DNA from 3 places in the Endozoicomonas lisbonensis genome. Region 1 is predicted to be linked to each of the others. Evidence: riboswitches for the same ligand, from Rfam matches in the RefSeq annotation. Region 1 holds a riboswitch; each other region holds the start of a gene.
What was found. A riboswitch is a leader RNA that binds a small molecule or an ion and turns the genes downstream of it on or off. The one in region 1 is predicted to bind thiamine pyrophosphate.
Positions count from the first base shown of each region.

Region 2: linked by a shared signal. The riboswitch ahead of thiC (phosphomethylpyrimidine synthase ThiC) and the one ahead of V5J35_RS17305 (ABC transporter substrate-binding protein) in region 1 are both predicted to bind thiamine pyrophosphate.
Region 3: linked by a shared signal. The riboswitch ahead of thiD (bifunctional hydroxymethylpyrimidine kinase/phosphomethylpyrimidine kinase) and the one ahead of V5J35_RS17305 (ABC transporter substrate-binding protein) in region 1 are both predicted to bind thiamine pyrophosphate.

Region 1 covers NZ_JBEWTB010000002.1:3,646,591-3,648,853, forward strand. The annotation lists gene V5J35_RS17295 (iron-containing alcohol dehydrogenase) at 1-539, opposite strand, end outside; gene V5J35_RS17300 (SCP2 sterol-binding domain-containing protein) at 536-1,066, opposite strand; TPP riboswitch at 1,172-1,279, shown strand; gene V5J35_RS17305 (ABC transporter substrate-binding protein) at 1,426-2,263, shown strand, end outside.
Region 2 covers NZ_JBEWTB010000002.1:2,028,452-2,030,714, forward strand. The annotation lists gene thiC (phosphomethylpyrimidine synthase ThiC) at 1-937, opposite strand, end outside; TPP riboswitch at 1,055-1,159, opposite strand; gene V5J35_RS10145 (phosphohydrolase) at 1,205-1,870, opposite strand; gene V5J35_RS10150 (phosphodiesterase) at 1,877-2,263, opposite strand, start outside.
Region 3 covers NZ_JBEWTB010000002.1:2,071,633-2,073,895, reverse strand. The annotation lists gene V5J35_RS10310 (ABC transporter ATP-binding protein) at 1-607, opposite strand, end outside; gene thiD (bifunctional hydroxymethylpyrimidine kinase/phosphomethylpyrimidine kinase) at 607-1,440, opposite strand; TPP riboswitch at 1,522-1,618, opposite strand; gene V5J35_RS10300 (NEL-type E3 ubiquitin ligase domain-containing protein) at 1,781-2,263, shown strand, end outside.

The DNA.
Region 1 (2,263 bases):
GGATCGAGAACAGCAGCATTGGGGAGCAGAAAGCCTGAAGCGTAGCTTCGCTTTATACCATGGTCGTCGCTGATTACGGCGACCAGTGTCGCTTCTGAGCCTGTACCTGAAGTGGTTGGGATCACAAAAAAAGGCTTCAGTGGACGTTTAAGTGCATGTGCGCCTGCATACCGGCTGAGATCGTCACCACCTTCAGAGACCAGAATGTTAACGGCTTTTGAGGTGTCGATCACCGAGCCGCCCCCGATGGCAATAATAGAGTCACAGCCTTTTTCCCGGTAAATAGCTGCCGCCTGTCGAACACAGTGTTCACTGCTATCCTGTGGCACGTCGTCAAAAATGGTTGAGACAGTGACACTGGACTCTGCAAAAGCATTCTGCACATGATCAATAAGTCCTGCCCCCAGCACCCCCTTGTCGGTTATAACCATGGGGTTTGACAGGTTAAGAAGGGACATTTCAAAGGGGATATGCTCTAACGCCTTATGACCTGCAATGATTTTTACCGGGGAAAAAAATTCATAATAAGAATGGTTCATACTGATCGTCCCAGAATAATGGTTGTGGTGGTCCGGGCGTATATTTGCGCTGCTTTTGTGATTTTCTCTTTTATGCCCAGCTCAGGCGGGTATCTTTTGACGGCTTTTCTGGCAATGAATTCTGGCAGTATTAATGCCTCAAGCCGGTTCAGAATACGTACAAACTTTGTCGCGTAATTAAGATCGCCCTCTGCCACCATCCGGTCACGGGCAAAAGCGAGCGCGGTTCCTTCCTGAAAGCTGAACACCAGAAAGGCGTGGCTTGTATGCTTGAACCGGATAACGAGATCAGCCTTTCTGCTCTGATTCCTGACCAGTTCAAACAGGCCGGTGTCGGTAACTTTCAGTTTAAAGTTTGCGCCCTGTGGACTGGTAATCATTTCAATGTGGTAATTGGCGGGAATCTTTTTTATCTCTTCCCGGGCTACCTTGTCTATTCTGCTTAGTGCTGATAAGGCATTGCCGACAATGATCGTCATTATTTTCACGTAAACAGCCTGCAGGCTGGCTGGGCGATAAGTCTTCATTATTTTTCTTTATTTTGTCGAAGTCTGGAAAATATAACGGCTATCAACATTACCCACAACGGCAAACCCGGGCTTTTCACCGTTCTATCTCAACTATACTGTCTTTCCAGTGGCGCAGGGTGCCTGTTTGATGTGTAAGTTATCAGGCTGAGATCATACCTGTTGAACCTGATCCGGTTAGTACCGGCGTAGGGATTGTCGTGATATTCCCAGTTTGTCTGTTCAGCGTCTTCCAGCGATTCCAGAACATTGCTTCTGGCTCAGACCTTGCGCAGGAAGGCGGTACAACAGGAAGACGGTGTTCTTTCAGGCTGAATGCGTTGCTGTTCCTTTATGTTTAAGTGTTTATGGGTTAACGCATGTCAGACATAGTTATTTCAAAGGTTGTTTCAAAGACCGACACATCCAGGCTCTCCCTGCTGCTGAACTGGTACGCCAATCCCTATCACACGCCTGTTTTTATGGCGCACTACCTGGGGTTTTACGAAGAAGAAGGACTTTCACCTGCCATCATGGAGACGACAGATCCTTCTGATGTAACGGATTTAATTGGCCAGAACAAGGTGGATATTGCCCTCAAGGCGATGATCCATACTTATGCTGCCAGGGCTAAAGGGTACAAAGTGGTTTCAACCGGCACACTGTTTCATGAACCACCAACGGGCATTATCTTTTTGAAATCCAGTGGCATCAGTGGCTTTGAGGATATCCGGGGAAAAAGGATTGGTTATATTGGCCGCTTTGGGAAAATTATCATTGATGACCTTGCCCGGCGAGCAGGCATAGAGCCGGGTGCCTATGAAACCGTTCGGGTCGGCATGAATATGACCGATGCTATTCTTCAGAACCAGGTGGATGCTGGTATGGGAATAGGCTGTTTCCAACAGGTAGAACTGGAACAGGCCAGTGGACAGGAAACCGGAATACTTCGGGTGGACGAACTGGCTGGTCTGGGCTGCTGCTGTTTCTGCAGCATTCTGTTTCTGGTGAATGAAGAATACCTTGAGCATCATCAGGACGAGGTACGCCGCTTTATGAAGGCAACCCAGCGCGGTGTTCAATGGACCCTTGAAAACCCGGAAAAAGCCTGGGACCTGCTGTGTCAGCACATTCCCCGCCTGAGAACCGATACGTTCCGGAAAATATACATCAGCTGTCTTCCTTATTTTTCAAGGGATCTGGTCAATGTTGACCGAG
Region 2 (2,263 bases), 1.6 Mb from region 1:
GAGCCCTCAGAACCCCGGCATGAACCGTGATGTAATCAACCCCCTGTTCAGCGTGCTCGATAATCGTATCCCGCAAAACCTCCCAGCTCAGGTCTTTCACCTTCCCTTTAACCTTTTCCAACGCCTGATAGATAGGAACGGTACCAACAGGCACGGGAGAGTTTCGAACAACCCATTCCCGGGTTTCATGGATATGTTTGCCAGTGGATAAGTCCATGATCGTATCGCCACCCCAGCGAGTGGCCCACAACATCTTCTCCACCTCTTCCTCAACGCTGGATGTGACAGCGGAGTTACCAATATTCACATTGATCTTCACCAGAAAATTCCGGCCAATGATCATGGGTTCAGTTTCAGGATGATTGATATTGGCGGGTATAATGGCACGCCCCTCTGCAACTTCCCTGCGCACAAATTCTGGCGTAATCGGTGAATCAATACCGGCAGCGGTTCTGCCCAGATTCTCCCGAATGGCAATATATTCCATTTCGGGTGTAATGATTCCCCTTCTGGCGTAATGCAGCTGGGTTACACACTTTCCGGATTGCGCTTTTCTGGGTGTTTTTTTCTCAGCAAAACGAACAGAATCAAAACGCAGATCCTGATTTCTGGAATGAGCGTAGACAGAAGACTTTCCCTTCAGCTTCTCCGTGTCCTGCCTTTCAATAATCCATTTTTCTCTTAGCAGGGGGAGGCCACGCTTAAGATCGTGTAGCGGCTTATCATCAGTGTAAGAGCCTGAGGTATCGTAAATTCTCACCGGTTCATTTTTTTCATTGCCAAACCGGCCGGAAGTATCACTCAACAACACTTCACGCATACCCACCTGAATATCGTCACGACTACCAGAGATGTAGATTTTCCGGGACGATGGAAAAGGACGACAGGCATCCTCTAACAGAGAGGAATAAGAAAGTTTGTGTTTTTCGCAAGCCATGGTTAAACCTTTAGTTTTATATAAATGGCTTGCCGGAAATGCCCAAGCAAATATGATCTGAATTAGGTAGCTATACCCCGACTATAAGATTAACAGGGCAGCTCTTATTAAACGTCAATGTATTGCTCACTTGTTTCCTTCGCAGGTTCTAACCTGATCAGGTTCAACGGATTCTGTACAGTATTAGTACAGTCTCAGCCTTAGGCGCTCCGACAAGTGAGCCGAGTATAAAAGCGATCACACCGCTATTACAAATGTTATTTATATTTAGTATTCGCCCTTCAGTTCACGACACAACTGATCACGAAAATCCCGCAGAAACTGGCTGCTTCGCTCAGCCATCCGCTGTCCTGCTTCCGTTTGCATACTGTCTGCAATTTTCAGCAGCTTCAGCTCGAAATGATCAAGAGAATAGACGCGGTCATCCAGTTCGCGATGCATTGCCAACGGATCTTCAGGATCAAACAGCTTCTGTTTCAGCTTGCCTCCGGTATAGAAACAGCGGGCAAGGCCAATAGCACCCAAAGCTTCCATCCGGTCTGCATCCTGAACCACCTTTGCTTCAATGGTTTCTGCCGGTATGCCTGCCGAATAACTGTGTGTTTTCACCGCATGACACACCTCACCAATCAGGTCCTGCGGGAATGCCAGTGCTTTCAGACAGCGTTCAGTCTCTTCTGCTGCCAATGTTGAAGCCATTGAACGCTGAGGGTGATTCTTGGGAAGAACAATAATGTCATGGAAATAGCAGGCGGTCAGGATAACCAGCCGGTTAACACTCATATCGCCTTCATTCACTATTCGACAGGCGGTTCGCCAGACTCTCTGGAAGTGTGATATGTCATGAGAAGCATCATCCGATTCCCGCCCCTGCAAAAACTCAACAAACCTATCTTCCCACTGCTGTAACAGAGCCGGGTCGTTGTAAGACATAGCTTCTCACTCTTTGTTCAATTGACCATGCAACTGATAGCGGTAACAGGACCGGCTATCAATGGCGGGCTCACTATGCAGAAACAGTCGTGAATGCACAACCACCTGTTCAGGTTTTAGTTCAACCAGATGGTAAGCAGGAGGCTCAGGCGAAACATAAGAAGGCTTTTTACTTTCAGGTTTATTACCAAATTCAAAAGCAGTCTGATGAACAGGCGACAAAGGGCAGGAGTAACTGATGCCATGCCAGCTTCCTGTCACTGTGCGGTGTAAGTGTCCGAAGAAAATATGCCGGATTTGCGTCAGGTAAGGTTTCACAGCCTGAAGAAACTCATCCGCATTCACCAGATTATCGTCGTCCATTGCCGAAAGCCCGACAGTAAACGGCGGATG
Region 3 (2,263 bases), 1.6 Mb from region 1:
GCAGGGCTTCCAGCGGATCGTGGGTGATCAGCAGTACCGTACGGTTATGCAGCAGTTCGCAGGCAAGGTCCTGAAGGTTTAGCCGGGTGATGGCATCCAGGGCGCCAAAGGGTTCATCCATCAACACCACCGGACGGTTTTCCATCAATGTGCGTGCCAGTGCAACCCGCTGTCGCTGACCACCGGAAAGGTTCTGTGGCAGCTCCTGCACCTTGTCACTGAGACCCACCCGGTTGAGTATGTCTTTTGCCTGTTCCAGATGTTCAGAAGCCACTTTCTGGCGACGAAACACCGGACTGCGAAGACGCTGTCCAAGGGTGATGTTGTCGAGCACTGAAAACCAGGGCAGCAGCAGATCCTGCTGCGCCATCCAGGCGATGCGCTGGTTCAGCTCAAAACCATCCTGACACAAGGCGGTACCCGAGACTGAAACGTCCTGACTACTTATATTCAGACCGGCAATAAACCGCAGCAGACTGGTTTTACCAACACCGCTGCCCCCGAGCAGGCAGGTCCACTGCCCGCCCTTAAGGGTTAAATTCAGTCCGGTAAAAACAGGTTTGCTGTCGTACGACAGTGAGGCACCCTTGATAATAACGTCAAACATCACCAGTTCCGGTAGAAGTGGTGTACCGGGCCATGACCCTGTCCAATGTTTAACTCGTCAGCCTTGGCAATGGCTGCCGCAATGTATTCTTTGCCCCCCTGAACCGCCTCACTCATGCTGTAGCCTTGTGCGAGCAGTGCTGTAATGGCGGAAGACAGGGTACAGCCTGTGCCATGGGTGTTACCGGTTTCCGTCCAGGGGGATTCCAGACGGTGCAGGGACTGACCATCGTGGTAAAAGTCTACGGCCTTGCCGCTTTCCACCTGGCTGCCTGTCAGATGACCGCCTTTCAGAAGTACCGCTTTAGCACCCAGCTCCAGCAGTGGTTCAATCATATCCAGCATTTGTTGGGTATTTTCCGGCTTGTCCTGCCCCAGCAGAACAGCGGCTTCGGGCAGGTTAGGTGTAATCAGGGAAGCTTTAGGGATCAGGACTTCTTTCAGGATTTTAATCGCTTCACTCTGCAGCAGAACGTCACCGCTGGTGGCGACCATGACCGGATCAACCACCAGGCGTTTTACCTGGTAATACTCAATGCGTTCAGCAACGGTTTCAATCACTTCCGGCTGGCTGAGCATACCGACTTTTACGGCTTTTACATCAAGGTCGGACAGGACAGAGTCAAGCTGTTGATGAATGAAGGCAGGGTCAACGTCGAAGATTCCCTGAACACCCCGGGTATTCTGGGCGGTCAGGGCGGTAATCACACTGCAACCGTAAGCGCCCAGAGCCGAGAAAGTTTTCAGGTCAGCCTGGATTCCGGCACCGCCACCGCTGTCTGATCCGGCAATGGTCAGGGCAATGGGAGTGGATAGGGTTTTATCAGTTATCATCGGTTCGGTTTACTCCTTCCGAACTGACGATGGAAACGTTGAGGCAAGCGATAAAAGCAGCTGTTTATAAGGCAACGATGAATCGCTTGTTCGTCGGTTTCCTACGCCAGCATTATCTGGTTCAGGTTCAATGGGTATTTCTCAGCGATCTTTACAGGCCACACCCCAACCAACGCGTCGAGTCTATTGGGTTTGGAGGTTTGTGTCTATATTCGCAACCCGGAGTGCCTCTGACCGAACTTCAGGATTGAAACCGTTGAGTTGGCTGGAACCAAAGGTGATTCAGACTGTCAAACCTGATGCTAATGTATTCGGCCTAAAAGCAAAAGGAGCATTTAAGATGCATACAGGACGTAGTCATGCTCTGTCACAGCCGCCATCTCCACCACGGCAACCCCCATCGGCAACGGTCGCTTCAGATTGTGAACAGCCTGCAGGCAGTGGCGGTTGCATTACCTTTCAAAACCAGGAAGGCAGATTATTACCAGCTGCCACCCGGCCTGATGCCGTTACTCCCGGCGGAGACCGTAAAGTAACTCCCTCAACCTCTGCGGTTATTTATGTAAACTCTGGTCAAGATACTTTCGGACACTCATCGCCTGGAGGGCAGGGAGAAAACGTTCATTCCTCAGCAGGAGCATATGCTTTCCAGGCTTTTTTACAACAGCATGGCAATGATGGGATGCCCTCAGAAGTTGAAGGCAGTTTCGCGTTAACTTCAGACGCTGATAGTACGCAGGTTCTTTCTGCTGAAGAGTTTAAAGAAATGCTCTTAAGTGGGAAGGTCTTTTCTTCGGGGGTCTGTTATATAGTAAAAGGTGAC